4 regions of the Alkalihalobacterium sp. TH-98 genome follow, and region 1 is predicted to be linked to each of the others. Evidence: riboswitches for the same ligand, from Rfam matches in the RefSeq annotation. Region 1 holds a riboswitch; each other region holds the start of a gene.
The links. Region 1 has a riboswitch for cyclic di-GMP ahead of AC2VNP_RS12185 (YncE family protein). Riboswitches for the same ligand answer to the same signal wherever they lie in the genome.
Positions count from the first base shown of each region.

Region 2: another riboswitch for cyclic di-GMP. It lies ahead of AC2VNP_RS15720 (type II secretion system protein); the one in region 1 lies ahead of AC2VNP_RS12185 (YncE family protein).
Region 3: another riboswitch for cyclic di-GMP. It lies ahead of AC2VNP_RS08910 (hypothetical protein); the one in region 1 lies ahead of AC2VNP_RS12185 (YncE family protein).
Region 4: another riboswitch for cyclic di-GMP. It lies ahead of AC2VNP_RS15605 (anti-repressor SinI family protein); the one in region 1 lies ahead of AC2VNP_RS12185 (YncE family protein).

Region 1 covers NZ_JBYCKM010000033.1:14,237-22,412, forward strand. Annotated here, with positions in the region: gene AC2VNP_RS12170 (hypothetical protein) at 26-163, shown strand; gene AC2VNP_RS12175 (hypothetical protein) at 423-1,079, shown strand; gene AC2VNP_RS12180 (M14 family metallopeptidase) at 1,478-4,684, shown strand; gene AC2VNP_RS12185 (YncE family protein) at 5,426-6,568, opposite strand; cyclic di-GMP riboswitch class II at 6,589-6,671, opposite strand; gene AC2VNP_RS12190 (hypothetical protein) at 6,783-7,160, opposite strand; gene AC2VNP_RS12195 (acyltransferase) at 7,584-7,769, shown strand; gene AC2VNP_RS12200 (VanZ family protein) at 8,028-8,176, shown strand, end outside.
Region 2 covers NZ_JBYCKM010000045.1:12,172-20,347, reverse strand. Annotated here, with positions in the region: gene AC2VNP_RS15755 (hypothetical protein) at 1-1,268, opposite strand, end outside; gene AC2VNP_RS15750 (hypothetical protein) at 1,265-1,825, opposite strand; gene pilM (type IV pilus biogenesis protein PilM) at 1,864-2,997, opposite strand; gene AC2VNP_RS15740 (pilus assembly PilX N-terminal domain-containing protein) at 3,026-4,183, opposite strand; gene AC2VNP_RS15735 (PilW family protein) at 4,195-4,650, opposite strand; gene AC2VNP_RS15730 (type IV pilus modification PilV family protein) at 4,650-5,105, opposite strand; gene AC2VNP_RS15725 (prepilin peptidase) at 5,117-5,869, opposite strand; gene AC2VNP_RS15720 (type II secretion system protein) at 6,006-6,401, opposite strand; cyclic di-GMP riboswitch class II at 6,605-6,688, opposite strand; gene AC2VNP_RS15715 (sensor domain-containing diguanylate cyclase) at 6,955-8,176, opposite strand, start outside.
Region 3 covers NZ_JBYCKM010000023.1:8,581-16,756, forward strand. Annotated here, with positions in the region: gene AC2VNP_RS08900 (lysophospholipase) at 101-1,042, shown strand; gene AC2VNP_RS08905 (L,D-transpeptidase family protein) at 1,139-2,569, opposite strand; gene AC2VNP_RS08910 (hypothetical protein) at 3,056-3,613, opposite strand; cyclic di-GMP riboswitch class II at 3,664-3,746, opposite strand; gene AC2VNP_RS08915 (glycoside hydrolase family 16 protein) at 4,360-5,223, shown strand; gene AC2VNP_RS08920 (glycosyltransferase family 2 protein) at 5,373-6,596, shown strand; gene AC2VNP_RS08925 (ATP-binding protein) at 7,286-8,176, shown strand, end outside.
Region 4 covers NZ_JBYCKM010000044.1:105,649-113,824, forward strand. Annotated here, with positions in the region: gene AC2VNP_RS15570 (homoserine dehydrogenase) at 1-40, shown strand, start outside; gene AC2VNP_RS15575 (aldehyde dehydrogenase family protein) at 135-1,568, shown strand; gene AC2VNP_RS15580 (hypothetical protein) at 1,860-2,147, shown strand; gene AC2VNP_RS15585 (helix-turn-helix domain-containing protein) at 2,191-2,424, shown strand; gene AC2VNP_RS15590 (helix-turn-helix domain-containing protein) at 2,466-2,801, opposite strand; gene AC2VNP_RS15595 (anti-repressor SinI family protein) at 2,883-3,005, opposite strand; gene AC2VNP_RS15600 (anti-repressor SinI family protein) at 3,469-3,615, opposite strand; gene AC2VNP_RS15605 (anti-repressor SinI family protein) at 3,866-4,057, opposite strand; cyclic di-GMP riboswitch class I at 4,089-4,177, opposite strand; gene sigK (RNA polymerase sporulation sigma factor SigK) at 4,737-5,441, shown strand; gene AC2VNP_RS15615 (class D sortase) at 5,608-6,183, opposite strand; gene AC2VNP_RS15620 (iron-containing alcohol dehydrogenase) at 6,343-7,497, shown strand; gene AC2VNP_RS15625 (ATP-binding protein) at 7,510-8,176, shown strand, end outside.

The sequences.
Region 1 (8,176 bases):
AACAAAATGTTAGGAGGAATGTGGGATGATGATGAAGAAAGCAAAGAAGACTTTAGTATTAACAGCCATGGTAGTGGGGATCTTTTTCACTTCTTTTACAGGAGTCATGGCTCACGATGAGATTACTCCAACTGGCAAACCGGGGTATGTGCATTCGGATTGATCGTTTTGGTGTTAGTACACTAGATTTTAGCTGAAGTGTATTTCAGTTAGTAGAGGCCTCCTTTTATCCAAAGGGAGGTTTTATTTTTTGTGTAAGGAATTTAGTGCCTATTTCTTATGTTGAATAGGTTTCACTCTATAAAGCATTATTTGTCCACTTGATTTTTTATTGAAGACGTCTTATTGTTTTCTCATAATGAAACGAGTTTCAAACTCTTCCAATCATGGAAGAGGGGTGTGGAACTTTAGGAGTGAAAAACATGCTATCTCAGCAGTTATTTGTGATCTCATTGGTCATCTTATTAGTAGTTACGGTAATTTTACTAGTAAAGGTTGTTGTTTTGAAGCGAAAAAGTTGGAGTAACATCAAATATGAACTTAGTTGTTTAGGGTTAATGGTCGTTATTGTTGGGGGTATGTATGTATTTAACAAGTCTGATTTTATTGGTCCCTTTACAGGTGTTGTTGAAATTACCAGTGTTGAGAATGCCACGATAGACGATGTTGATGCAATGGAGGCTAACGTGAATGTAGCTGGTCAAGCGGAAGACTATGAAGTATTTTATGAGAGGGTTCATTTGCGGATAAAAGAAGCGATTAAAGATTTGGACAGTCATCTTTCTGACTATGAGATGAGTGACATGTGGACGGAGGATTTCCGTGAATACAGCAGACAATTGACCAACTGGATCAATGCTTTTCAGGATAGAAAGGAAGTTCCCGAACACTATGACCATGTTTACTCCAAATACTTGGAAGGGTTAGATGAGGTCGAAGATGCACTCGAATGGTTGCATCGGATTGTCATCGAGTTTGGTGATGAGAGTGAGTTGGATGATGCTCAAAAGCTATTACGAGCAGGAGAAGCCAAGATTGACGAGTCAAAACGACTGTATGACCAAGTGGAAAAGGATTAATGACGGTGCCAGGTACCATTTATTAATGGGGTCTGGCATTTTTTGGTTGGAAGAGGATTTTGGGTTCTTTGACGGTTATGGTATCCTCATTAATTATTATATGATGCATTCGACCTATATTCACTTTATATACAATTAGATTGATAATAATGCATAGTTAAATATTCACAATACGAAAGACGTAAATACAAGGTGGTTTTATCTAAAATAGATTTAAACACTTGTTTAATATGGGGTAAAAGCGTTTGGTTTGAGTTCGTTGATAGGTATGTAAATAAACGTACATTGTGAAATATGTCGAACGAAAAATCAAAAATATTGTATATTTATTCTTTCACTCTACGAAATATTCTGGTATGTTATTTTAGTAGAATTAAGAGGAGAGGATAGATTTGGATATGAAAAAACTTATGACAGTCTTTGCAGCAATCATTATGTTGCTATCATTAATTACACCAGCTACGTTTGCTTCAGCTAACACAGTAGAAGCTAGTGAAGTTGTAGAATTAGAGGTTAGTCGATCGTTATTTTCTCTTACTGAAGTTCGAACGGTAGAAGTACAAGCGGATTTTGGTAAAGAAGTAGATTTAAGTCAATTACAATTTCAGTTTGGTGGAAAAAGCCTTGCTGAATGGAAAAAGTGGAGTGGGGGAACAAATTATAACGGTGAGCCATTTATTACGGTCATCGAGGAACCACACTTTGTAGACGACACAACAGTAATTCAAGCGACTTTAGAGTTTGGGTTACCTTATGACCGCACGAATTTATCAAACCGAACGATTCGTGTGCAGTATCAACAGTTTATTGGTGATTACGAGTTAGCTCTAGTTAACTCGGAAACTGGAGCTAAAGCTGCGACAGAAGTTAAACTGAATGTTTATGATGAGTTTCTTTTCTATGAGGAATTAAAACCAACTATTGATCAAGTATTCGCAGATGCTAAAGCGGATGAGTCAAACAATCGCTACCTGGAGTACCAAAATGTAGGTACGTCTGTTGAGGGACGCGATATTCATTTTGTTATTTTAGCTCGTGATCAAAATGCGGTTGAGAAATACTTAAATGAAACATTGCCAACAGCTTTAGAAAATCCTGCTAGTTTACTAGAAAAATTAGAAAATGGAACAATGGGAGACTACCAGGTTCCGATTTGGTTTAACAATATTCACCCTGATGAAGTTGAAGGTGTGGATGCACAAGTTGAATTATTTAAGAAGTTTGCGCTAGAGGATGAAGTTACTTTTCCTACAGGAACAGATAGTGAAGAGGTTACTCTTAATGTCGATGAAGTATTAGATGATGTGATTTTCTTATATTTATTTACAAACAATCCGGATGGACGTGTGGCTAACACGAGAGCGAATGCGAACGGTTTTGACTTAAACCGTGACAACGCGTACCAAACCCAAATAGAAACCCAACAGGTCAATGAAATCATTGCTCAGTGGACGCCGATTTCTTTTATTGATATGCACGGGTACGTAACTGGATTTTTAATTGAGCCTGCGACACCGCCTCATAACCCGAACTTTGAGTATGATTTGCTGTCGGACAATATGCTTGGACAAGCTCATGCAATGGGGCAAGCAGGAATTGGTCTTTCAAAGCTAGATTCATATTTTATTCCGAAGTTAGATTGGGGTAGTGGTTGGGACGATATGACGCCAGCTTATACGGCAATCTATGCAATGTTACACGGTTCTTTAGGGCACACAATTGAAGTTCCAGAATTAAGCCAAGATTCGTTGTATGCAATGATCGGAACAGGATTAGGGGCAACGCAATTTGTTACAGAAAATAAGAATGAATTATTTGCTAATCAGCTAGGGATCTTCAACCGTGGCGTGAATGGTGAAGATAACCGTGCAGTCGATAAGCATTTTGTCAATGCAGCAGGTGAATCGATTGGTCGAGTGAGAGGAGAGCATGACAACTTCTTCCCCGATTACTATGTAATCCCGACCGATGCGAAAGAACAAAAAAACCTACTTGAAGCACATAAAATGGCAGATTATTTGCTTCGCAACGGTGTCAATGTCGAGCAAACAACGAAAAATATCGAAGTGAACGGGACGCTTTACCCGAAAGGCACATATGTTGTTCCAATGAATCAAGCAAAACGCGGTCTAGCTAATGCAGTACTTTATCAAGGTGATAATGTATCTGATTGGAATGCGATGTATGACCCAATCGTCGTTAACTTCCCGGCGTTAAGAGGGTTTGATATTGATACTGTTCGTGAGGCGGGTGCATTTGCTGGAGTAACAGCTGCAGTAGAAAACGTTACGCTTCCAAAAGGCAGTGTCACTGGAAACACACCAAAACAAGTCTTGCAAAATACGAATAATGATACGATCAAACTTGTGAATGAGCTTCTGAAAAATGGGAAAACAGTCGAAGTAGCAATGGAAACCAATGACCGTGTAAACGAAGGAGACTTTATCGTTGCAACAAAGGATCTTCGTTCATATGAGGGCAAGTATTACTTTGAAACGCTCCCATTAGGGAATGGACAAAATCTTAAAACAAACCGCCTTACGCAGCCAAAAGTCGCTGTAACAGGTTCTGCACAGTTGAGGTTTTCATTAAATCAGCTTGGATTTAATTTAGTGGATGCAGCGAGTGCTGATGTGATTGTGAGTGATAGTAGTACGTTTAATGCGGCTAATGTAAATGGAAAATCGTATATTGGTATGGGAGTTCATGCTTTAAATGCTGCACGTAATAGCGGCTTGCTTCCTGGATTTACTTGGAGTTTCACAAGAGCCAACCATGAAGGACTTGTAAAAGCGAATGTCAATGAGCACCTTTTAACTTCAGGTTACGGGGAAGAAGAGCTTCTTTATGTCACGACGGGAGCATGGATTAATTCAGTTCCTGAAGGCGCAGACGTTTTAGCTACGTTCAGTGACAGTGATGACTTCTATGTCGCTGGCTGGTGGCCAGAACACCAAGATGCAAAAGGACAAACTCTAGCATTTACGACGTCAACGGAAGACACAACATTTACTTTATTTGCGAACGACTTAGCCTTTAGAGCTCATACAGAACACAGCTACCGTCTACTTGCAAACAGCATTTATGCTTCTGTTGGTTCAGCGGTTGAGAAGAAAGGTAAAGGACAAGCAAAAGGTCAAGAAATTAAGGTTGAAAACGGCCAAGTAGAAAGAACACAAGAAAATGGTAAAGATAAAGTAAAAACAACGATTACTGAGAATGCATTAATAAATGCAGCGAAAAATAGTGATCGAGTTGACCGCTTTATTGTCGAAGTAGAGGGGCAAGCTAACAATGTGATTGAAGTTCAACTTCCATCAAGTGAAATTCAAGAATTGAAACAATCACAGCCGGAAGCTAAGCTTGAACTTCAAACAGGAACCGGTTCATACACAATCCCATTAGCAGACTTTGACCTTGAGAAAGTCGCTAAAAACAACGGTAAAGACTTCATGCTATCGATCAAAGTAGTGGTTGAAGAAGAAGTGTATGGTGAAGGAAGAGAAACAGAAGAACGTGTTGTTGAGGTTAGCCATGTAACCATTTCTGCACTCGTTGGAAACGCAGAAGTTGAGATTACAAGTTTTACCGTTTTACAAGAGTAGATTTAGATTAATTGGAGATGTTCACAGTGACTACCCGAACTTTGTTGAAAAGTGGGAGGGAGTTGATGTATTAAAAAGCTTTAGTGAATGTTAACTTTTACACTCTTTCAGGTAATGCAACCTTTTTGGTAAATCCAGGACGAGGTGCATGCCTCCAAACGTAAACAGGTTCAGGTCCTAGTGAGCTGATTGTGGATTAAATAAAAACTAATATCTAAGAAAAAAGCATGTTATCACCAAAAAGGTGGATAACCTTCTATTTATACAGAGGGTTATCCACCTTTACGAGTTACACACAGGGATCGAAAGGGTTTATAGGTATTTATATATAGTTATCCACATCTAGAATCGAGGGACCTGTACCTTAGTCTTCCTTTTTATAGCCTTGTTTTTACTTTGTGGAATATAAACTTCACAAATTACAGATATTTCATCAAATTAAATGAAACCGAATGAAACCGTCACAGTGACACCCCGAAAAATATTGTTTCAAGTTAGTAGATAGATTGAGAGGCGAAGTTATTGTTTTATCTGCTATTAAAAATAAATCGACTAAAGTTAAAAATATTTTAGTCGAAGTTGATAATATTTGGCGAAAAGTTGAAAATATATCGGCCGAAGTTAAAAATAATAAGAAGTGATGCTGCCCCACTGTGTGGGTATAAAAAAACCTGGGTCTAATCCAATAAGGACCCAGGTTTTTTTATATAAGAGAGATCCTAATAGGCTCTTTCATTAAAGTTAACGGTTAATTATGCGTACATCGATACCATGGATATCTCCACCAGGCATTTCAATTTGTTTGACTTTCTTTAGCGAGCGCGTATTAATGATGGATACTCCTGGGCGTTGACCGGCAATGGCATGCGTCCCTGTAGCTGGTTCTGGTCCTCTTGTTGTCACATAAGCCCATTGTCCGTTTGGTGAAAAGTTCATTAAGTCAGGTGCGCTTCCAATGTAGGACACTTGGTTTACGGCCTCATTTGTCTCAATATCAAATATCGTTGCATTATTTGTCATCCGATTAATCACCCAAAGGTTTTGGTTATCTGGTGTAATCGCAACCCCATGAGCATCCTTACCTAATGTGTCTTTTGTCTCGATTAATTCATGAGTTTCGGTATCAAAAATATACAATTCACCGAGATCAGCACTTCCTGCATTCGCATACATCGTTTTTCCATCGGGAGAAAGGATTAACCCACAGCCATGTGGTTTGACATCATCCTTATCGTAAGCTTTCACTAGCTCTAAAGTGTCCGTTTCAAATATGAGTAAACCGCCGCCTCCAAGTGTTACATAAAAGTATTTATCATCCGCTGTAAAGAAGTGACATACTGGCGTAGTATTTGGGAAGCGTTCTTTTTCGGTGAGTTCCTCGTAATCTTCTAATTCGACGGTTTTCACATATTTAAATTTTTCATTTTTTACATCGGTTTCAATAACAGAGATACTTTTGCTAGGGGTGTTCGACACGATGACTTTATCTCGTTTATTCGTTGGTATGGCAGCATGAGCCCCTGGAGCGGTCGGGATCGTTGCGATAACTTCTTTGTCGGACCCGCGAATCACTGAAACATCTCCACTAGTCATATTAGCGACATACGCATATTCACCTTTGTTATCAAAGACTAACATATGCGGTGTTTTCCCTACACCATCATCTTCAGTTAACGTCTGCTCTATTCGGTGATTTGCTCCATTGATAATATGGATCTCATTATTTAATTGATCGGCTACCCAAATTTCATGACTGATAAAGCCATTTCCTCTTTCTGAAGGGTGAGAAAAACCTGTCATTACCAATAGGGATACTAGTAATAATAGGCACAAAAATTTAGCGTTCGATCTAAACGCCTTTTCTAATGATATGTTGCTCTTCATATGTATCTCCTCCTAATGCTTTTGTAGAGGGTGGGTCGCACTACTAGCTCCCTATATCCCAAGTGCCCGTATGTAGAATATAGTTCAAAGCTCCCATTCCTGTCAGATTATAGTGGAATATTCTGAATTTATCAATACTAAGTTCTCAACAATTTTCTACATAATTCACAGTATACCCAATAATGGGGGGCAGACCTCTATGTAAACGTAACTCTTACCGCTGCATCAGCTTTGCCATCCAAAGTACAAGATCTATGATACTGCCGTCGATCCCACTTTGAAAGTAGACCCATAATTGTCCGCCAGTTGTGGTTGGTGTTCGGTCAAACACAACGGTTTTAGAAAAATACCCGTAAGCAGGCGGAGCATCTGCATCCTGAAGCTGGTTCATCCCAGCGAGAAGATCCGTATGGGCCGAAAACCGCTGACCAATACGAAACAGCGAATCTGTAGGGGGAGTAACATAAATGGTACGAAAAGTAGGTTCCACAAGGACAGGAACAATAAGAGTCCAACCTGGAAATATTAAATTTGGATCCGTTATTGGTGGATTTAATGGTTGGCTCTTTAATCCCCAAGACTGTACTGCCAAATGAGCAGCAATTGAAAATAACGTATCGCCAGGCTGGACGGTATAAACGACATGGGTTTCTCTTACAACCAGCGTAATATACTCACTCCCTACTATGTGCTAATAACAAATATATTAATTATAGATGAAGAATATGATTTGGATTGCGTCACAGAACGTCTTAGTAGTGATTAGTAACCCCAACACGATCATCCAATCCAACCTTAATTTCGTTGAGAGAAATTCATTACGAATTACTTTTTAGCCAATTTCCTTTGTTTAAGTCTATTCTAGTAAAAATAACGAAACCTAGGATCAAAGACCTGTATACCAGAAAGAAAGTCACACATTGTCGTAAAAAAAATAATCTCCTCAACAAGTTTCGCCTTACTTCAAAAGTAAAATTTGGTAAAGTATATGAAAACGATTACAGAGGTGAATAAGATGTCCTTTGAGTTGGTGCTAGATGCGATACTAGGAAAGAGAGAATTGTTCCATGTTATTGATTGTACAATATGCGGCCACGAAGAAATTTACTACGTTGAGCCTGAGTCGAAACAACAAATAGGGAAAGCTTGTTCACATTGTGGGTTTGTTCAGAAATTTGAGTTTGATCACCAAAAAGAATAGTGATCAATACCTTATCTCCAAGAGTTTATTCTGATAAAAAAGTAGGTTAAGTACCTGCTTTTTTAGTTGGGGATTTTCCCCTCATCTTACTCTCGCTAGCCTCTCATTTCCCTCTTTTTCTGCTTCAAATCTTCCTAAATAAGAACAATTAACTAGTTGGGCTGTTGCTAATCCTAGCTAAAGCGTTAAAATAATAGATAACGACTTGATTGACTAAAAGGTCAAATTTTAGCAGCATCGTAGGGAGTTTTTCATTGCATGATTAAATGGTTTTCCTGGACAGCTGTGATCGCTTGGATGGCGCTTATTTTCTACTTATCGCATCAACCAGCAACAGTGTCTAGCGAGTTAAGTTCAGAAGTTACAGAGGTAATCATAGAAATCATTGAAACAGTCGCCCCGAATAT
Region 2 (8,176 bases), on a different contig from region 1:
CGAATTTTAGCAGCAATCCATTCCATTTGTTCCGATGAAATTTGATAATTAGTTTCCGTCAACCCTTTTGTAATAACAGGAGACACAGCTGAAACCACATCCTGTGCATCTTTTGCTAATGCCGTATTTCCTTTCGCGTTAAAAGGAACTTGATCGACCCACGAATGAAAATCTTTATTTACAGACTTCAAGTAATTAGCTAGCTGATCAGCTGAAGATTTGTCATGAGCCACCCCTGTATAAACAACAAATCTAGTTTCATTGGCTTGGCTTTCTCTCTCAATTTCTCTTGGGTACATGCCGGCATTTCGTAAGTTAGTTACTTGTTCAAATAACGTCGCTTCCGTATTGTATCCGCCGGTTTGAACAACGTAAAATACTAGATTCGCTTCTTGTTCACCTGCTGCTGGCTCCAAGTAACGTTTTGATTGATCAATAGGCTTAGCTTCTATATTTGATGTTGGTGTGTCTGGTGATGCAGCAGGAGAATTTTCACCATTTGTTCCTGTCTCATATGGACCTTCACTTCCACTGCTAATTTCAGGTGTTACTTCTATATATCGGTTTAATTTATTGGGATCAAAATTATAATCTAACTTAAAGTCTCCGGCATCTTCAATAAACTCTAAAAAGTCTTCACAATAAAAAGCACGGAGTGTTGCCGACGCTTGTAATCGTTCAGTTTCACTGTCTAAAGAATAATCATAGCTCTGTACATGAATGATGCGTTTTAACTTTTCAACTTCTTCAATGAAAGAATGTACATCCGCTTCTTTTCCGTTCATACTAATAGACATTTCAATAGAGGAGACATGAAGTGCATTTACATCAGCCACTTGTGTTTCAAGAAGAGAATATAAGTCCTCGTCTAAAATGTTTCTCCAGGATTGTACGTCTTGTCCTTCATTTTCCTGTGCCTCACTTCGTTCACTTGGATGAATACTGATCGATACACTATCAATCACAGCACCTGTATCTAGTTCAGTTCTCTCAAGGTCCGCAATCACTTGTTCCACATTAGGGCGCATTGGTACACGATCAAGGAGTGCTTTTTTCTGAAGTGGTGTTAAAGATTGAGCCGTTAGTTTACTAATCTGTGTTTGGTAGTGAGCGATGTCCGTTTGAATACGCTGGAGTTCCTCTTGTTGACTACGTTCCTCTACCTGTAAAGGTCGAACGAAATACATATAAAATACTGCTAATAATAAAAAGAAAATAAGAACACTGTATAAGATCGGATTTTTATTGTTATTCAACCATTCAGTCACGATTCTTCACCTACTATCGTATCGAGCTTTAATGTAAATTGAGTTTGATACAGTAAATCTTCATTTGAAGTTGAAATCGTTTGTACTTCAGCACTCGTCACTAACTCTGCCTGTAATAGCCGATTTAAATAAATCGCAGCATCGCCTTTTGAATGGAACGTGATTTGCATCGAAAGATCACCATTGTTTAAAAATGAATAAGAATTTACTTCCGCTCGATCAGGCAGCAACATGTAGACACGTTCTTTTAGATCGATCGTATCTTTGTAGATCGTATCTAGTAAAGTATTCATGTTCGTATAATAGTCAATATAGTTGTATTCCGTCATTCCCGTTGTTTTCGTAAGAAACTCTTGTTCAGCAGCGTTTCGGACTTCCGTTTGAGTCGCAACTTCCTGTTCTAACGATTGAACGGAGCTATTCGTATCAACATACATAAAAGTTAGAAAGCTAGCGGCTACAATAACCGCACAAGCGCCCGCAACTGGAATGACGGGAACGCCTCCTCTTTCTTTTGCTTTTACTCGTTGAGGTAACAAATCAATGCTAATATTCACAGGTATCGCTCCAATCCTTTTGAAACGTAAGTAGTCATTTACTTCTTTTTCTTCTCTCTTTTTTCATTGCCCCGCATCGCCAGTCCGATCGCAACGCTGCACCGATCTAGCAAGTCATGTTGCATAAATCCAATATCGACAATAGAACTATAATCAATTTGAACCACTTCGTTCGGGAGTCGTTCAACTAATCTTGAAAAAATGTGCTGCGTTTTTTCCCCCGTAACAATCATTCGATCAAACTCACTATCTCGTTCTCCTAAAGAATAGCGGTAGAAGTTTTGTGCTTTTTGAATTTCATTGAGTAAATCTTCAACATACGATTCCATTTTTACGTCTTTTGTGATTTCTGTCGTCGCAGCCACTTCTTCCTGTAAAGGTATTTCTTCTGCATCAAAAGAAAGAACGTCGTCTGCTGGACTCAAATCTACCGTTAATTCACTACTACGGTTTAACTCCATCGTACGTGAAAAAACAATTAATCCGTCTTTGAAAATATGAATATCTACAGTTCCACTAGACGCATCAATAATCATTTCAGTACCATTCAGCCAGTTTGGATGCGTGTGAAGTAATAGACGTTGAAGGGCTAACGCTCTTAACTCCGCCTTTAACGGTTTAAAGCCTGCCTCTTCACAGCTTTCTAGCAAACCTTCCGAAAGTTCACGTGACGTTGCAAAAAATAAAATCTCACTACGCGGTCCTTGCAGCTCCTTCTCCACACTTTCTGTTAATTCTTCTAAAGTAAAGTCATCTTCGTCTGATGAATTTTCTTTCTTTTGTTCAGGTTGGATTGAACCAATTTTAACAAAATCATAAATCGGATCTTCAAATGGAAGGTGGATCGTTTCACCAATCTGAAACTGCAGCAACTTCGCTAATTCAGGCTCGCCTACATCTGGTAGTGTATTAACTTTACGAATTAACGAATGCTGTGTCGGGATCGCTAAATGCGCATGTTTTGAAGCTTCTTTATGTTGCTGTAAGTATGTCGAAAGTGCCGTTTCAAGCAAGCCCTTTTCTTGCACTTTTCCACCGGCAATAACCGTATCTGTTAATGTCGTTTCATAGACTTGCTGCAAGACAGGCAGCTCCTTGTCCATCTTGATCGTCGCAAACGTCACTTTCTTCTCACGAAAATCGATGCCTGAGTATTTGTTGATGAAAAACATAGGGTCACCTCAAAGATTAAATTTATCTCTACTTTCGATCCGTCTTCATATTAATAATGTCTGGAGGATTGTTTCCTCCCCAATGATAGTCATCGCTTGTAATGGGAGGAATTACACTTGGTGGTGTTGGTTCGTAACCACCTCCGCCGCCATCATCTTGAAATCCACCATCTTCCATTACAATTACCGTAGATGCATTTGAAGATACTTTAAATTCATTTGCAATAATACCTCCACCTAAATAGTAAGTACAATTCCCACCTACTGTCATTATCTGGGTTATTAATACACCGCTAACTGTTACTTTACCATCAGAACCACATCCAGTAATCGAAACCGAATTTGCATAAGTTAAATAACCTTCTTGAATGGCGATTCCTACAGCATTACCACTTGCATTAATTTGGTTATAATATCTTATTTTATTTACATCTTGTATGGGGTAACCATTCCAGTTATCTTTTGCTAAGGAAACGTCTAATCCATAATAGTTAATAAAACTTTGTAAATTTGTAATAGCTGGTTTGACTATCTTTTTCCATTCAGTTTGATTTTGATGAACATCTCTACTACTTGTAAATAAAACACTGTCACCAGCATTACCAGGAAATTTGGGAGGTTTAGGTGGTTCCTCTTGCCCTGGTGGTAGTGGTGGTATTACAATAAATTCATCCTGATCAGGAACACTCGCTATCAATTCTAGTGATCTTTCAAATTTGCCTTCTCCACCTACATATTCTGCCACTAAATTGTAACTAAACTTCTTATGTTCTGATGTATCAATAGATTTAACATCAGTTATCGACACTCGAACACCCCGACCGTCAATTTCAAATGTTATCTGATCTGGTCGATCCATTTCTATATAATAGTAGGGCCCACTTTTTATAATTGGGATATCCTTATCATCCTCGTCTTTTACTGGAAAAAGAATATTTTCACCATCATGATACATGAGTAGCCCATCCTCGACCCAAAATGTTTCCATTTCACGCATCATTAAATCTAAGCCCGCTTCTAATTTATAAAACTCTTCCTGCTCCGCTATTGTGGTCACATTCATTTTTTTACCATAAAGAGTTGTATTTAATAATGCCGCTCCTACGATTGAAACAAACACGATAATAAATAATGTTAATATGAGGGCAGCACCCTGTTCATTTTTTATAGCTTTAAATTCATCCACTCGCCAACACCTCATCTTAGAAAACGTGTAATCGGATCATGATAAACGGTCGTTTGCAATTGAAACGTTCGATCTCGTTTTTTTAATAATAAAGAAACATTGTATTTCACTGGATTTTCAACAGGATCAGGTGTTACTGTAAAATCTTCAACATGACTGGTCAAAATATGATCACTATCTTTTAGATAAACTTGATTTAATGAGTTATTGTAGCGAATAAGGGTCTCACCATCGTTCCTTAATTCCCAATCGTCTAATGTAAAATAAAACTGTGCACCATCGCGAAGGTTTTCACTCATATACTGGGAAATAAACCTCGCTTCATGTTGTAACTGATTGTCTATACTTGTTTCTTGATGAACTTTCATTGTCGTATTCACTAATAAAAACACAGGAACCGATATTATCCCCATAATTGTAATCGTAACAAGTAATTCTACTAAAGTAACTCCACGTTGGTTTTTCATTATTGTTTCTTCACCACCGTTACGATTGTAGCTTCTTGACTGTTTGGTTCTCTTGATTTTAAAGTAACTTTTACTTCATAAAAATTATCAATAGCTCTTTCATTTACTTGTGGGTCAGATGTAACATTTACTAGATTACTAAAATGTATTTGATACATGACTTCTAAATCCGTTAGTTCTGGTTCCACTGTGCTTGTAATATCTATTGGTGAACATCCGGAATTCGCTGAACAAGTTCCATATATCGTTCTATTCTCTAATCCCTCAGGATAAGTACTAATTCTAGCTGTTTCCACCACTTCTTGAGCAGAATACTGAATTTGACTTTCTTTTCCTTGAGATACGGTATTCGTAAAAGTCCCTGTCATTAATGTGAGAATAGGAATGACAACAATCCCCAAAAGGGTAATAGTTACAAGTAACTCGATTAATGTAATTCCTCTTTGATCCTTCATAACCTCACACCTTACCATAATAAGTTCAAATACCAATTCCATATGTCATAACCAAATAAGTAAGCTAACAGCGTCCCAATAAAAATAAACGGCCCAAACGCAATCGGTTGTTTACGCTTCACGATGCCAAGCACCAAGAGCGTAATGCCGACAATCGTACCTACAAATGATGCTAATACGAGACTCATAACGGTCATCCACGGACCTAATGCAACACCGATCGCCGCATAAAGCTTTACATCACCACCACCCATACCACCACGGCTGACGATAGCAATCAGTAGTAACAATGCAAAACCAACAACCCCACCAAGTAAATAGTACCAAAACGGTTCCGTCCCAATAAATAAGCGACTAATGATTAATAAACCAAGCATTGGTAACGTCACCACATCTAAAATAAGTTGTTTGCGAATATCGGTTAAGACTGAAATAACAAGTAAAATAGTTAAAATGAGTGCAGGAATTAACTCTAGTTGAAGACCAACAAATTTATAAACAATAAAAATCGATGTTGCTGTTAATAATTCTCCAAATGGATATAAAGGAGAAATTTTTGTTTGACAGTAACGGCATTTTCCTTTTAAGAATAAGTAACTGAATACAGGAACTAGATCAAGTACAGTAAGTTTATGCTTGCAATTTGGACAATGAGAAGGTGGGAATGCTATGGATTCTTTGTTAAGTAGACGGATGGCTACTACGTTTAAGAAGGAGCCGAGTAATAACGCAAGTAATAAAAAGTAAATATCTAATAATATCAATTAAATCTCTCCTCATCAGAAATAATACATAACATCCCTTCTTTATTTAATAAATAGAGTTAAAATTTTCTAATGCAAGTATTAAATTATTTAAAAAGCTGTCGCTATCAATTATAGCGACAGCTAGTAATCCTTATTAACGTGCGTATTGAGACCCACTAGGTAAACATGCTGCTCCGATTTTTACAGTACTTGTAGTAGCGTTACCTTCAATAGAGAAAGCTGCAGCTGTAGCATCACAAGCTCCAAAAGTTTCAATTGTAGGCAGCGGATTAATATTTAATTCACCTAGTCTTGCAGCAACAGTTTCCCCAGTTGGATAATCACCTGTCTCTACTTTGTATCTTTGCAAATCATCATTAATAATCTTTACATTCTGTTCATTTGTTGCTTGACGTGCTTTATCACTATTCTGCCCTAACATCGGAATAGCAATCGCCGCAATAATCCCTAAAATAACAATTACAACTAGTAACTCAATAAGTGTTAAACCTTTTTGATTTTTAAGACGTTTTTGAATAAGTGCCTTCATTTAAATATCTCTCCCTTTTTTCTCATAGTTAATTTATTTTTTGAGCTTGTCCGCTCTCAAAACCGTACCTAATTTCTTGTTGCTAGACTTGACCTAATAATGATGCTTTTGACTTTGTTCGCTAACTTTTTTACCTTAATTTGTCATAAAATGACAAATTAAGTGCAAAAAAATAACCTTTACTAGACCTCCTCCGAGATGTCATATGTAAAAGTCGGTTGCACCACTAGCTCCGTACGACTTAGGTGCCCACATACAAGTCGTATTTCATCGCGCCTTTAATTTCAATATATTGAACAATTCTAGTAATAAATACTCTAATCTCTTATGTTTCAAACCTATTATAACAAGTCCTACTACTAAGATCATTAGAGAAGTGTAATTCCCTTTAATTTACTAGTCTGTTTGCTTCATCCTTGCAACTCTGATTATAGCAAGATTCTCCTAAATGAAAATACTTTTCGGTAAATTTTTTTATGGAATTTATATCAAATTTACTACTTTAGTCACAAAAGTGACAATAGTAATTTTTATTAGAAGATAAACTGTGTCGTTACCTCGTCAACGTATCTTCTAACGTTTCCACTGCTACTTGTACTTCAGATCGATCCCCATACACCGCCACGCGGTTTCTGCCTTTTTGTTTCGCTCCTGTATACATCGCACGGTCTGCTTGGCGGACAAGTGATACCGGATTGGACTCTTCATCATCGCTAGTTGCCACACCGATACTCGCCGTGATCTGAATCGTTTTCATTTCTCCTTCGTTGAGGTCGTTATGAATAAGGAACTGGTGTTGGGCAATGCGCAGACGTAATTCTTCCGCTTTCATGTATGCGGCAGTTGAATTAGTGTTTGTTAATAGAATGACAAATTCTTCGCCGCCATAGCGAGCGACAATTCCGTTTTCCCCTATTGTCTCTTCCATCAGCCTTGCGATTTGACAAAGTACGTCATTACCGGCTTGATGGCCATACGTATCATTAACAGACTTAAAATGATCTAAGTCTAGTAGAATGACCGCTACTTTATCGTTCTGAATGACGCTTTGTTCATAGTTTTCAATTAATAGTCGCTCAAACGAACGATAATTATAAAGACTTGTCAGCGGGCAACGTTCACTTTCTTTTTTCGTTGCTTCGTAATGACGGGCGTTATCAATCGCGACACCGACGAAGTTTGCGAGGATTTCCATTAACGTGACATTTTGCTTTTTATAGGCACTTTTTTGATTAACAGCGATCGTGATGATGCCTTTCAACTCACGATGTTGAATAATTGGGACGACCATTACGGAATGAGCTGTTTTTAACCAAAGACGCTCTGGTGTCGGCCATTGGCTCCTATTTTGAAAGACAACGGCTCTTTTTCTGCGGTACACTTTTTCAGTTACTGAATCAATTGTCTTTCCCGTTGAAAAAAGAGCAGTGGGGTCTTTTTGATAGGCTTCTAGTAGTTGCAGCTTCGTATTTTCAATTGTGTATAAGTAAATATAATCACTTGGAAATAAGTCTTTTATTTTATTGATAAATAAGTGAGCAGTCTCTTTTACTTCCCACGTACTGCTTAATTCAATGCCTAGTTCATTTACTTTTTTGAGTTGGTCATTCATTAGTTCACTTCTGCGATAGACTTTTAACATAATGGAAATTCCTATAAAAGCAACTGCAACGATTCCAGACGCCCCGTACCCAATTTCTTGGTACATCATGACAAGAATTACACTCATCGGCAAGACGAGTGCTGCAGTCGCCAGTTCCCATATCGTTCCTCTA
Region 3 (8,176 bases), on a different contig from region 1:
AAAATTATCGTGAATGCCCTTTTGTAATACAGCCTTCACGAAAATATGTTCTGAAAGAAATTTGTTTGATTATAAGAAACAAAAAGTGGGGATGATTATTTTGCTACTACAAAGTTGGTTTACAATGTCAGATGATCATGAGGTATTTATAAATCAATGGTATGATGAGAATGTAAAGCCCAGGGCTGTTTTGCAGCTTGCACATGGTATGTCAGAACATTCATTTCGTTATGATGAACTTGCAAGTTTTTTATTAACGAAAGGGATATTTATGGTTGCAAACGACCATCGCGGTCATGGAAAAACAGGAGAAAACAACGGAACTCTTGGTTTTTTCGCAGATAAAAATGGTTTTGAAAGAGTTGTAGAGGATATAAAAGAGATAAATGATAGTATTCATAGTCAATACCCAGAAACACCAGTGTTCATCATGGGTCATAGTATGGGATCCTTTATAGTCCGCCGTTTTATCCAACGGTTTCATGATGTTGTTGAGGGGGTTATTTTGTCTGGTACAGGCGGAAACCCCGGCATTTCAGGGAAAGTAGGGAAATTAGTTGCAAAATCTCAAATACGAAAGATAGGTAATCGAACAGAAAGTCCATTACTAAATAAATTATTTTTTGGGAACTTTAACAAAGGATTCAAGGAAGCAAAAACGGAGTATGATTGGTTAACAAGAAATCCGCAGGAAGTTCAAAAGTATATTAAAGATCCTCATTGTGGCTTTATCGCTACCTCAGGATTTTATTATGATTTAATATCTGGGCTTGAGACTATTCACCATCATCAAGAAGTAAAAAAAATAAACAAAGATTTACCGATTTTTATTTTTAGTGGTGATCACGATCCTGTAGGTCATAATAAAAAAGGTGTATTAAAAGTAATTCAACAATATAAAAAGGTAGGAATGAAAAATATTAATTATACCTTTTACAAAGAAGGACGTCATGAAATGTTGAATGAATTAAATAAGGATGAAGTAATGAAAGACATTTATCAGTGGATTGATAAACAATTGGAGAACGGTCTCAATAGATAAATGACTTGGTACCTAAAGTGGTAGAAAGAAATCGGCTAGTCACTTTGGTGACATAATAAAACCAGGAAATCATCTGCGATTTCCTGGTTTCTGTCGTTAATAGATAACAACTGGATCATAGACCCTTAGATTATCATAAACTTTTTTCATGACACTTGGTGGTACATTGACGCAGCCGTTAGATCCTTGATTATGGTAGGCATTGCTTGACCAGTTAGTTCGCCAGTCTGCGTCGTGGAAGCCTTGACCGCTGTTTGTAAACGGTGCCCAATAATCGACGTCAATGGCGTACGTATCACTAGTGAGTGTATATGGTGTCCGTTTAAAAAGAATGTACCACACTCCTGGTAAGGTATCTTGTTTTTTAGTTCGGTCTCCAGTAACCACATGGGTGGTTAAGACTAGTTCGCCTTCTCTGTAGATCCACATGCGTTGTTGGGCGATGGACACTTCAGCATACGTATGTCCAATGCCGTTGTTTGCGGTAACGCCGTAACCAAAGCCTTCACCGCCCCAGCCATTTCCGTAAATATTAGAAGCAGAAAATGACGTTTCACCGTTTTCAAAAGCTTCTAATATCAATTTTGACTCTTTTTCAACATCAAGTGCCCAGCCATATCCTTTTCCTTTAACAGATATAACAGAACCTGAATGAGTCTTAAAGGTAAAATCTTTCCCTAAAGTGGATTGAGCGTCATTAATTTCAGCTACTTTCTTAGGAATACTATGTTTATTTATCTCGATCTTCAAATCTTCTGATACGGAAGCACTTGTAATAAGGTCGCTAGCTATTAAGGAGTAGACTTGGTCTTCTACCTCATAATCGACCGTATGCTGAAGGAAATCCTGCAGCTTGTTTACTTGGTTTTGTACAAGTTCACTATCTTCCTTGATCGGTTCTAGATAGAGGGGCTCTAGAAAGATTTCGCTCGTATAATCTTGCTTGTCGAACGCATCTAAAAGACGATGGACATCATATTGCTCACCTTCAATGCTTTCAGAAATCAGAATTTCGCCTTCTTCTAAGATGGCTTGCGCATTTACAGGCGCTGCCAATTGCTCATTCATAGTGGTGAGTTTTTGCTCGAATTCGGTTCTCAGAACTTCACTACGATATTCGTCGGTTTGACTTGGCAGTAAAAAATACGTTTTCGCTTCTGTAGATGGGAAAAAGGTCGCCTGACTTCTTAAAGTTTCTCTAATCCCGGGTAAGTCACTTTCTGTAAACTCCATCTTTGTTTCAGTTCCTTCTAAAATGAGCTGGTCCCCAACATAGATTTGGTTTTTAAGCACAGAGGTTTGCAACTTTTCTAGGGCTTGATCAGCTGTCAGCCCGCTAACTTCTATTCCATTAATCGTAATGTTTGAATTAAAATGTGTATTTTGATAGTAGATCATTACCGTCAATATAAGTGCAGTAATAAAGATAATAATGGATAGAATGTACTTCCAGTTTTTATACCATTTATTAGGTTGTTTCTGTCGAAGATTATTTTCTTCTACAGATTTTTCTACGGCATAACCCATATATATCCCCCCGACCTTCGACTTTCTTAGACTCTAAAACTTCTTATCTAACTTAATTATAATCTTTTACTACCATTTTACTAGATAGGAAATTTATATTTTGTCGTTTTTTGTAAGTTGGGGAAGTTTATTATAAATTTTTGGTGAACTTATGTAGGATACTGGAGAAATACTTGGTGGGGTTGTTGCAATTATTTAATTTCTCTGGGCTAAGAAGTAGGCGATAGGAAAGCTTTACAGGTTGAATTATAAATAGGGAGTGAGTTAGATAAGAGGATAGTTACTTTATATCAACATAGAGACTTCTAATAATACAATTGTCTAGTACACACCATTATTAAAAAACGTGGAACACGCTGTGAAACAAGATTATTCGGGGAGTCACTGTGAAGGTATCCTATGCTTCTAAATGAACAAATACTGTTGTAATAGAATGAAAGGAGAAAAGGCCAAATAAGCCATTCTCCTCTCTTTTGTTAATAATAATTATTTTTTCCCACCTGCATTGGAACCAGAAGCAGGTCCTTGTGGCACATCCTTTTTGATGTGCCCTAATTGTTTACCATTATTGTCTTTCTCATTATCGCCATCTGCTGGAGCAGGATCTACAAATGTTACTTCTTTCTTTTCTTGTCCTTCCCAAGAAACTTGACTATTACCAGCTGTCATTTGGATGTCAAATACAAACTTATAAGTACCTGCTTCATCTGCTTCAAACGTAATTACAGAAGTGTAATAACCATCATCATCTAGTACTAACGAACTTTCTCCTTCAAATACCTCATCATTAACTGTCCAGTTATACGTTGCGGCAGAGCCTGTTTTCAAAGCCGATGCTGTAAGTGTAACAGTTTCTCCGACTTCCAATTCATAAGTATCTGCTGTTAAAGTTAATTCATGGACATCCTTAACAAATTTGCTTTCTACATTTTCTGTTACATCTTCAGCTCCTGCTTCTGCAGCAAAAGCTCCTCCTGCAAATACTGATAATGCTAAAGAAGTTGCAATTGTTAATCCTACTACTTTTTTTGTTAATTTTCTCATTTCCCATTTCTCCTCTTAAATCAATTTTTTAATATAGTAAAAACCAATCATTAAGAGGGCCGGTTACACCACTAGCTTCATATACCCCAAGGTGTCCAAATAAGGGTTATACTTCATCGCTTCCCAAAGTTAAAACTAAGTACATAGGCCTAACATTTAGGACTTTGCGCCTTTCTTTCTTGTGGCCACGTGAAATAGTAGTGCATTGTCTCTATTTCGAATTATATATTCGTTTTAGAGAATATGGAAGATTTTTGTTTCGACATATATATACAAAGAGCCACATCAATTTTAATAGATTTAATAAACTACAGTTAAATATATTTTTCATGGGCAAATTTAAAGAAATGTTGAGGTCGATGTTATGTAGTGAATATATCTTTACTTATCAATAATTGTAATGTACGTATAAACTGTCGAATTTTTTGGAAAAAAAATCATTTAAATTTAACTGTAGTTCAATTTATAATAAAAGAGTATCAATAGAATTTTAGTGGAGATCTGTAGAATGATTGATCCACAACTCAAAAAAGCTTGCATGGAAAATTTATTTTCTATGTCTTTTTTTAGCAGTTATTGTTCTCTATAAAGCACAATAAAATATAGATATTGAATGAAAATTTTAGCAAAGGAGTGAAGTGAACTATTTGTTTTATAGGAATTTTGGCATGGTAGTCCACTATTGTGTATGAGATACAATGTTCTTTAAAACGAATAAAAAATTCAAATATGATTAGGTGTGTTTTATGAAAAAATGGATAGGAATTACCTTAGTCTTTCTAATTGTAATCTCGTTCTTTTGGTTAGGTGGGGAAAAAAGTCGCTCATTCAATAATCAAGCTTTATCCGAAGAGTCTGTATCTGTTTCACCAACTCATAAGATCGAAGTGAAAAGCGAAGACAGCAGTTGGAGTGAACCTCCAAGTGATGAACAAGATGTAGACGGTTGGAAGTTAGTTTTCTTTGATGATTTTACAGATGAAAAACTGAATACAAAAAATTGGACGGCTCTAAAGCGAAAAGAAAGCTATAACAACGAACTTCAGGAGTATTCTCCCAGAAATGTAGAAGTTAGTAATGGTCGACTTAATTTAATAGCAAAGGAGGATGGTGTCGCTCCTAAAAAGTATAGTTCGGGACTTGTTGAAACGAAGGGTAAATTTGATTTTCTTTATGGGAAAGTTGAAGTGAAAGGAAGGTACCCTGTTGGTAAAGGACTATTTCCAGCTATATGGATGTTACCGTCTGATGGAAAGGACCATTTACCTGAGATTGATATATTTGAAAATGTTGGTCACGAACCGCATCTCATCTATCAAGTTCACCATTGGAGGGAAAACGGAAAACTTCAAACAACTTATAATAAAACAGAAAATCAGGAAATTGATACAGATCATATATACGGAATTGAATGGGAAGAAAACGAAATACGGTGGTATGTGAATGAAGAGCTTGTTTTTACTTCTACCAATAACATCCCGGATATGCCAATGCATCTTATTATTAATTTGGCTATAGGTGGAAATTGGCCAGGGGACCCTGATTTAAGTACATTCTTTCCTGCCATATTCTCTATAGATTACGTTAAAATTTATAAGAAAGTAGGATAATAAAAATGGAAAGTATACTTAATATAACGATATTGGTCATATTTTCAATTTGTACGATATTCCCAATATTCCATATAGTTAATGCTTGTATTTTATCATCAAAAAAGCCCTACTATATGAAAAGCGTGAGGTCCCCAAACGAGAAATCGATGAGTATATTAGTTCCATGCTATAACGAACAATCGATTGTTGAGACATTAATTTTCGGTATGAAAAACTTAAATTATCAGAATTACGAATATATTATTATTAATGATGGTTCAACAGATCATACATTAAGCTTATTAAAAAGGTTGTTAGATTTAGAGGTGACGGTGAAACGAACTACTACTAACTTAGAATATATGCCTGTTTTAGGGGTATATAAGTCAAAGAGGTTTAACAATGTGGTTGTAATAGACAAGGTGAATGGAGGTAAGGCTGATTCTTTAAATGCTGGAATTGCTTACTCTTCAAATGAGTTAGTAATAACCTTAGATGCAGATAGTATCTTAGATGAGAGAGCACTACCTATAATTAATAATGCTTTTCAAGATCAAAAAGTTGTTGCTGCAGGTGGAATTGTCCATGTATTACAGGGAAGAAAGGTGGATAAAGAAAGTTTAAGACCGACACTAGGTTTAAAAATGTTAGTAAGAAGTCAAATATTAGAATACTTTAAAGGCTTTTATGTTTATAAAGCTTCATTAGCAAGGCTAAATGCACTAGCGATTATTTCAGGGGCATTTGGGGTGTTTAAAAGGCAAGTTCTCATAGATGTTGGAGGTTATCGGAGAACAGTTGGTGAAGATATTGACATCACACTAAAAGTACAACAGTATGTTAATAAACAAAAAGGATTAAAGGTTTTATTTATCCCAGAAGCCAAGTGCTATACGGAAGTACCAGAGAATATACTCGATTTATATAAGCAAAGAATTCGTTGGCAAAAGGCATTTACGGATTGTTTATTTATCTATAAGAAATCACTGTTAAGAACATTATTTACACGACCTTTATCATTTTTCTTTATAATTGAGGCCTTTTTTACAGGGGTACTGTGTGGTTATCTTATGGTTATAATACTTTTACTTGTACTTGTTGTATTTCCAGCTACCGCATTTCAATTCCTATTAGTCTATATTATTGCTAGTTTTACGTTAAATATAATTTATAATGTGGTGGCAATTATTATTGCTCGAATCCATAATCAAAAGTTTTATTTTCGCGATTTGATAAAACTAGGTATGACTCTCTTGCAGGATTTATTAATCTTCCGTTATTTAACTTTATTTTTTGTCTTGAGTGGGACGATCCAGTATTTCATCAATAAGGAGGGTTGGAATAAAGTACAACGAACCGGCAGACAATATGATATTGAACAAGTAAGGTAATTTTTTTAGGTCCTTTTGTTCGTTATTAGAAACAAAAGAGTGAAAAACGTTCTCTTTAAAGACTTAACTTAATGAATAAAGATAAAAAAGACAAATCCTAGATGAATTGTCTTTTTTATCTTTATAATAAGAGGTTGTGATATCCCTGAGTTAATATCCCAAAAATCTCATGAGATACCTTTCTTCACAAGTTATTGTATATGTGTTCAAAATATATGGAATGTTGGTATAACTATATCTGCATACTAAATTCATTTTGAGTAAAAGTTAATATAACAACACGCCTAAATTCTTGAAAAAGTCACCAATTTGTTATATTCTATAAAAGGATTTTAGGAATAAGATGCCTATATCTATTTTTTGATGCTGTAAATTAAATTGTTGATATATGTTGATCTGGGACTACCTTTTTAGTCATTAGCCTGCAGACCTAACAATACCATTGACAATAAGTTTTGTTAAAACCAAAAGTTAATAATTGGGTAAAGGATCTTTAGATTAATGCTAAAGTTTAAAGCCAAAGTGGGAAGTAGCCGTTGTTGTTACTCTTACTTTGGCTTTTTTTATGGGTTGCTTAAACGAAGAGAAGATTGAAAATATTAATCAGAAAGATGGGAGATTAATTGGATATTTTAAAGGATGTAGTGTTAAACTTTTTCTTCATATTCGTTTGCTATTGTTTGTTCGTTTTGTTTGTATTTAAAAAGCGTGAGGGAACTAATGTCCAAAAATCTAGTTTTGTTATATTTGCATTGGCTGCAGTCATTCTTTGTGTAACCTTTCCGATTCAAATAACTGATAAACTTTGGTTTGATTTAAGTTTCGTACCAATTGCTATTGCTGGGTTGTATGGAGGATGGCGCATCTGTTTATTGCTCTCTATCGCCCTAATTGGATACCGACTACTGTGGGGAATAGACGAAACTTACCTTTCAATGATTGTAGTTACGTTACATGCTATTTTCATTGGATTTATATCCATCCAATTTCGTTCTTTCTCACATCAACTACGAATTTTGTTAAGCGTAATTGTGGGCCTAGTATCCTCGTTACTGATTGTCGTTGCTGTAGGATTTGTTCTAAATGATTTCATAACTCCAGTGCAATTTTTAACGATCAGCTTATCTCACTTGTTATTTATTACCTTTTTTGTGGTACTTAGTGAGACATTTATTAGAGTACAAAAACTGGATGAGCATGTTATCCGTTCTGAAAAGATGGAAATTGTTAATCATGTGGCTTCAAGCTTTACACATGAAATACGTAATCCAATGACTACTGTTAAAGGGTTTTTACAACTTCTGAAAAGCGATGGAATTAGTAGAGTAGAAAAAGAGAAATATATTTCTATTGCAATTAGTGAGGTTGAACGTGCTGAAAGTATTATTACAGAATATCTTTCTTTTACGAAACCAACGACGAATGATTTAAAAGTTATTGATGGGGCGGAACTATTACAAAGATCAATTGACGTCATACGTCCACTCGCAAATTCTAATTGTATTGACATTCAATATAATAATTCCTCATTTTTTATTCGAGCTAATCGACAGAAGCTGCAGCAGGCCTTAATCAATTTA
Region 4 (8,176 bases), on a different contig from region 1:
GTTAATTGATTTATTGAATATATATAGGAACCATTTATGATTTTCACAGCCCAAAAAGAATGTTGTCAGTTAATTGAGCGACAAAGCTTGATAGACAGATGGAGGTTTTATAAAAAAGAAAGGTGGGAAAGCCAATGAAAGTTCGAGTGGCACAAAGGAAAATGTTTCTCGCCGGAAAGTGGGTGACCCGAGACCAGACGATTACAGTAACCAATCCAGAAAATAATGAAGCTATTGCTACAGTGCCGGCAGCGACAAAGGAAGATATGCTTGAAGCGGTTCAAGCGGCAAAAAAAGGAGCTGTCGTGTCAGCAAAGTTGCCTGTTTTTAAGCGAATTGAAATTATCCAGCGAGCGGCCGATTTCATAGAAGAACAACAAGAAGATTTTGCGGTCACGATTGCCTTAGAAGGCAGCAAAACGATCCGCGAAGCGAGAAAAGAAGTAGCACGATGCATTCAAACATTGCGCATCAGTGCAGAAGAAGGGCGGCGATTAGAAGGAAAAACGATCCCTTTTGATCAAAGCAGTGGAAATGAAAATCGTTTAGGATATTACTCTTTGTTCCCGATTGGAATTATCGGCGCGATCACACCGTTCAATGATCCATTGAACTTAGTCGCTCATAAAATTGGTCCAGCAGTAGCCTCAGGTAATGCGATTATTGTAAAACCGGCAACTGTGACACCGCTTAGTGCATTAAAGCTAGCAGAAGCGTTTTCAAAGGCCGGGCTTCCAGATGGAATTTTATCCGTCATTACGGGTAGAGGCGCTGAAGTCGGAGATACACTCGTTACTCATCCTGACGTTAGAATGATTTCCTTTACAGGTGGCTTAGAAACAGGAACAGAAATAGCGAAAAAAGCGGGCTTGAAAAAACTAAGTATGGAACTCGGATCGAACTCTCCCGTCATTGTGTTGAATGACGCCAATCTCAATCACGCAGTTGACTCTACAGTTTCTGGAGCGTTTTGGGCAGCCGGTCAAAACTGCTTAGGCGTTCAACGCATTTATGTAGAAAAAGATGTGTATGAAGAGTTCACAGCACAATTTGTTGAACAAACAAAAACCTATCGAAAAGGCAGCAAGTTGTTTGATAGTACTGATATGGGGCCGCTCATTCATGAACGAGAGGCGATCCGAGTTGAAAAACTAGTGAATGAGGCGATCAAACAAGGAGCCACTTTAGCATGCGGTGGAAACCGAGAAGGAGCATATCTCGAGCCGACGGTGTTAACAAACGTCCCGCCAAATGCAACGATCGCTAAAGAAGAAATCTTTGGCCCCGTCGTTCTGATTTTCGCAGTCAATAGTTTACAAGAGGCAATTGAACGGGCAAATGATGTGAACTATGGCTTGCAGGCAGGGATCTTTACCAATCACCTCCAGGCTGCTTTTGAAGCGATCCAAAGGCTCGATGTCGGTGGTGTCATGGTGAACGACAGCAGTGACTTCCGTATTGACAGCATGCCATTCGGTGGCGTCAAAGGATCAGGATTAGGAAGAGAAGGTGTGAAATACGCTATTCAAGAAATGACAGAACCAAAAGTGGTTTGCTTCAACCTTTAAAAGTTTTTATATCAAAATAGAGTGGTAGGGCTGTGTGTAGGTTCCTATCACTTTTTTTGTTGTCTATCGCCGATACCTCTCGATCTCCTTACCAATTCCCTATTTCTTACTTTTCTATTCTTAAAACAAGCGTCACGTAAATAAGTTAACACTAAGAAAGGCGTAATAAATGTTCTTAATAAAGAATGAAAGGACTTAAGTACCGTTTACTATAACGAACTTTAATCATATAATATTCTTTATAAAGAACGAAGTGGTGTTACCAAAGCAGGAGAGGAGGGTCATCAAATAATGCAGACCATTGATATAGAAAGTCCAATTCAGGCGGAATTAATGATACATCTCGTGAAAGACAACGTAGTCAACTCGAAATGTACTTATGTTAATGTATTTGAGTTCACAACAACATCACTTATATTTATTAGTTCTTTAAAATTTCCAGTTTCAGAGCAGGTCATTTATCGAACGACTCTTAATATATTTGGAAAGTCAATGGAAGTATACGGAATGATTTTAACGTGCGTGAAAAATGTTCAAAGTAAAGAGTATTACTATGAAATGAATTTTAAGACGAATTGAGGAATATCGATAAAAATGACAAAATAAAAAGGGTGAGGTAAATATGAATGGGGGGAATATTAGGGAGCTGCGAAGAAAGAAAGGTTTATCCTTAGATCGACTCTCTGAATTGTCAGGTGTTTCTAAGTCCTATTTAAGTTATATTGAGCGCGGTTTACAGACGAACCCGAGTTTATCGGTTTTGGAAAAGATGGCACAAGCACTTGGTGTTGAGCTAATTCACTTAATAGAAGTAATGAATTCGGAAGAAGAAGACAAACAATCCACCTCCATGTAGAGAGGTGGATTGTTTGTTTTTTCAATATATTGAACTTCCAATTAATTGTTGTTTTTACGCCACTTGTTAAATTCTAAGTACTCACGGAACTGTTCTTTTGAGACACCAGACTCCATCGCTTCTTTAACTAATTCCACCCAAGCTGAATCGAGGTCGTATTCTAACTCAGTTTTCTTTTCTTTATTTTCGTTTAATAGTGTTTCAACACTAACACCTAATACCGAAGAAATTTTTTCTAGGAATTGTATGGAGGGATTAGATTGGATGTTTCTTTCTATAGAACTTAAATAGGATTTTGCTACACCAGCGGATTCTGCTAATTCAGATAAAGACAAGCCTTTTTCTAATCGTAATCGTTTGACTGTTTCTCCGATCATCTGTATCGTTTCCTCTCTCAACCTGTATACTTATAGGAATTATAACAGTTTAAGGCTTGTTCTGTAAATAGAACTGCGAGATCATGTTTTAACGGTTTTGTTAAGGTATTCTTTAATTTCTTCAATCGTAAACCCTAATTCTTTAGCTTTAATTATTAAAGCTGTCCATTCTTTGTCCAAAGCCTCACAGGTCTTTGTGTTCATTCTTCTACCTCCTAGTTCCTGTACACAGTAATATCAGTCTACTGTCAGTATAGCAATAGGTCTATATATAAACACGGCGATCAATAGTTAATAAAATAGTTGGGAATTTGCGACTACAATTAGTTAACCCATTACCATCATATAAAAAAATAGGAAAAACTTTTAGTTACTGAAGTCATATTTATAGTAACAGTTGCAATAAATTTCCAATCGACATTTTATTTAGAGCGCGTAACACTTAGTGTAAATGTGTTTGTAAAGAATACTCTTAGAAAAAAAAACTATTCAACCTTTACTTTTAGACAAAAACTTCCGAATTTCTACAGTTCATTTATGGGTCAAAAGAAGGTATTTATAGTTTGGTAGTCCTACACTATTTCAATAGTGGTTATAGTAAAACTAATTTGACTTGGGAAACTAAGCTATTTAACTTAAGACTATACTCATAAAATTTATGATAGCGCTACCTTTCTTCTTGATTGCGATTACATTGCTCTAAAAAGGCTTTAACATCATCTAGCTGAAGTCCGATCTCTCTTGCATCTTTCATAAGTAAAATCCACTCTAAATCCAGCAGCCTTTCCTCGCAGGGTATTTCAGTAGGTTTCATACGATCTCTCCCTTTTCCTAATACTCCATTTTATTCTTCTTAATGTTCATTATATAGAACGATATTAGATAATCAAATAAGGTAATTGAAGAAAAATAGTGAAAAATAGACAGAATCAGTCGCTTTACGTTCGTTATATAGTATTTTTAGAGATTTTCCCTTTTTTAATTACTTTCTAGTAAGGCAGGTTCAGTTTGTAAAAAAAGTGATACGGGATGAACAAGTTTCATCTCATATCACTTTTCTCATATTATAGCGTAGCGTAAAAAGAGGAGGTCTTTTTGTTAATCGTGAACGTCCTTGATGTGCGAATGGTTTTTGCAGTTTTTTCAGTTTTCAAGAAAAAAGATCGCACTTCATCTGTATTCATACCTAAATCTTTCGCTTCCTTCATTAATTCAACCCATTCGTGATCAAGGTTTAATATCCCGCTACTCTTCATAATCATTACCTCCTAAAATACATTAAGCATTTCAGGTAGTCCAGCCATCATCATTGAGAATTCAACCTTAGACCTGTGACTTTGCGTCCCTACCTTTCAATAGGTTTGCCCTTTGACTGATTACTTTATTTTTTAATAATTAACATACTTTTTTACAATTTATATGACTTATGGCTTGTCATTAGTAGTATAAAGGATGAGAAAATTTTGTGGTGTTGAAGAGTGTCGATGTAATAAAATTTAGAAAGTAATGAATTTTGACAATGTTATAACACAAAATAGGTATAATTAACCTATTAAACAATATGAAAACAGTGAAAAGGTTATTTTTATAGTTATTTAGTCCTCTTTACGTAGTTGGAAGTTTATAAACCTTAAGGTATAGCCCAAATGTAGCAGGAATAAATTGTAAAATAGCAATAGATAATTGGAGATAATGTCGAGATTTTACTAACGAAAGTTTTATTTTTCTATAAAGGTAATTATGTTTTAATCTTATAGAAGAAAAATGTTGACTATTTAAGTATTACATTGAAAGAGTTGTTTTTGTGATTAGATCAAGTTAAATATGTTTCTTAAAGTGTAATATTTAAAAAATTTCACATATTTTTTGTGTACAGACACAACCGAGCCCATCCCTACATAGACATAAGATATCAAACCTTATGGGGGTGAGGAAGTGTCATTATTTGCAGCCATCACCTATTTCTTTAAGGAAGTCATTGTTTTTGTATCGTACGTAAAAAACAATGCCTTCCCGCAACCGCTTTCGAAAGCAGAGGAGCAAAAGTACTTACAGCTCATGGAGCAAGGAGACGAAGAAGCTCGAAATCGCCTCATTGAACATAATTTACGATTGGTTGCCCATATCGTTAAAAAGTTTGAAAATACACGTGAGGATACCGAAGACTTGATCTCGATAGGTACGATTGGGTTAATAAAGGCGATTGAGAGCTATTCGCAAGGTAAAGGAACGAAATTAGCGACATATGCAGCAAGGTGTATTGAAAATGAAATCCTCATGCACCTTCGTGCGTTAAAGAAAGTAAAAAAAGATGTTTCTCTCCATGATCCAATTGGAACGGATAAGGAAGGAAACGAAATTACGTTAATTGATGTCCTTCAAGAAGAAACCGATGACATCGTTGACACGATCCAACTGAAAATGGAAAAGAAACAAATTTACGATTACATCCACGTTCTAGATGAACGAGAAAAAGAAGTCATTGTCGGGCGGTTCGGCTTAGACTTAATGAAGGAAAGAACACAAAGAGAAATTGCAAAAGAATTAAACATTTCGAGAAGCTATGTTTCTCGGATTGAAAAGAGAGCTTTAATGAAGTTGTTTCATGAATTTTACCGGAGAAATAACGGGCAGGTATAGAATGAGAAAGGAAGTATGAGAAGAGTAACTTCTCATACTTCCTTTTAGTTGAATTCCATATTGTTTTTCACATGCATTCCAAAAGTATATCGAAATGATACTAGTTTCCATATAAATATAAGAAAGGCAGCGTGAGAATAGTCGTTCTTACGCTGTCTTTTGACGTTTAATTAATCGGTTTTGCATATATAATATAACGGTCCGGTGCACTGCCGACATAAGAAAATGGATAACACGTCGTGACAACTAGTACTTCATGCGGTGCTGTTGAGCCTATAATCGTTCGGTCATCAGCATCCACGATTTTCGTACTTTCAATTTCATACACAAACTCCCCGTAAGGAAGTTTAATAATAAATCGATCCCCAATTTCAAGCTCGCCCATTCTACGAAACACGGTGTCTCGGTGCCCGGATAAGACAATTTGATCGTTTTGCGTTGGCCAAGCTGTTCCTTTGTAGTGACCAACACCTTTTTCTAATTCATCTTCATCTGTTCCTTCAACGATTGGAAGTTCTGCATGAATGGAAGGTATCGATAATATTCCAACGGTTTCTCCCACTTCAGGATTAAAGTCGTCGATGGTAGGTTGAACGTTATCCGCTGTTTCTGACGTTTTGAGAAGTTCATAAGCAGATGTAAGACTGGCTTTTTGAGCTGACTGTGTTTGCCAATATTGGTATCCACCGAACAGAAGTAATCCTAGTCCAGCTATGATAAATATGTATGAGAATACTTTCATAAATCTCTTCCTTCTGACTAAAAGTTTAAGTACTTCTATTTTATACTGTGACATTGGAAAACTGCTACAAAAACTTGTCCCTTAAATCCAAAATATAGTAAACTAAATGAAAACGATTACAAATATTTCTAGATTAATAGGATGGGTTGTTGATACTCAATGATCAATAAGTTTATGTCTCCCGAAATTATTTTTGGTAAGGGTGCGTTGGAGCATGTGGGGGAAAGTTTTTTACGGTTAGGTGCAAGGAAAATATTGATTGTCAGTGATACCGGTGTTTGTCGTGCAGGTTGGGTGGATCAGGTGATGGAGAATTGTTTGAATGCTGGTTTGGAGTATTCGACTTTTTTTAATTTGACGACGAATCCGAAAGATTTTGAAGTGACGTACGGGGCGCAAGTGTTTGCAGAGACAGAATGTGATGCGGTGCTTGGGATTGGCGGTGGCAGTGTCTTGGATGTCGCTAAAGCGATTGCGATTGTTGCGACGAATGGTGGAAAGATCAATGATTATGAAGGGGTGGACAAGCTGTTGGCACCGTTACCGCCAACAATTATGGCGTCGACAACGGCTGGTTCAGGCTCTGAAGTTTCTCAATTTTCTGTCATTGTAGACTCGGAGAAGAAAAAGAAGATGACGATTATTTCAAAATCGCTTATTCCTGATATTTCAATCACAGATCCACTGACTTTAGCGACGAAGGATGCGAGTTTAACGGCAGCGACCGGTTTAGATGTGTTAACTCATGCGATTGAAGCGTATGTCAGTATTGCAGCTACACCGCTTACGGATGTCCAAGCAAAGAATGCCATCCAGTTAGTCAGTAAATATTTACGACCGTCTGTTGCTACTAAGTCAAATGAAGAAGCGAAACATGCGATGGCAATGGCGAGTCTTCAAGCGGGCTTAGCATTTTCAAATGCCATATTAGGAGCGGTTCATGCGATTTCTCATGCGGTCGGTGGGCGGTATGAATTATCTCACGGCGAAGTGAATTCAATCCTTTTACCTCATGTGATGGACTTTAATTTGTTAGCAAAACCTGAAAGGTATGTTGAGATTGCTGAATTATTAGGCGTGGATACGAGAGGATTTCAGCCAATGGAAGCAGGAAAAAGAGGAATTGAGGTGATCCGCCAACTCACCAAAGAAGTTGGGGCCCCTCAGCATTTTTCCGAATTAGCCTTACATTCACCAGATGAAGAAAGTATGGACGAAATGGCAACGATGGCACTTGAAGATGCATGCATGATTACGAACCCTCGTGATGTAACGACAAAAGATATAAAGGACATTTTTTCACGAGCGATGTAGGGGAGATGACCAATGCCGATAAATGAAAAACAGATGATGATTGAGAGATTAACAGGGGTTAAATCGTCCAAAAGAAATTACTATACAGAACTGAAAAAAATGGTTGAACAACTCGAAAAGAAGAACATGAAACTGGAAATTATTAATGAAGTGACGAAAAGTTTTACGATTGACATGACGATGGATGAACTTCTGAAAAACATCATGGAAAAACTTGAAAAGCTTTATACGTTTGATCGAATGAGTCTCACGATTTACGAAGGTCAACAGTTAGTCTTGACGAATGTGTATCCGCAAGATTCATTTTTCTTAAAAGTAGGGGAAGTCCTGCCAAATAAAAATTCATTGTATTATCAAGTGATCGATGAAAAGAAGGTTCTTATGAATGATGTGAATGGAACGTATGGACAACTATCTGACGTCGAGAAGAATACGATGAAGCTTTTAGGAATTGAAACGGTTGTTTGCTTACCTCTATTTCGAAAAAAACAAGTGATTGGTGTCCTTAGTCTTGGGAGTAAGACGAGAATTGATTACCCGAATGATGACTTTTCGTTTCTTGAACAACTAGCCGATCAAATGGCGGTATGTATGGAAAACTCTTCGTTATATAATGCGGTGTTAAACGGAAAAAAAGAGTGGGAAGAAACGTTTCGAGCGGTTCAAGATTTAATTTTAT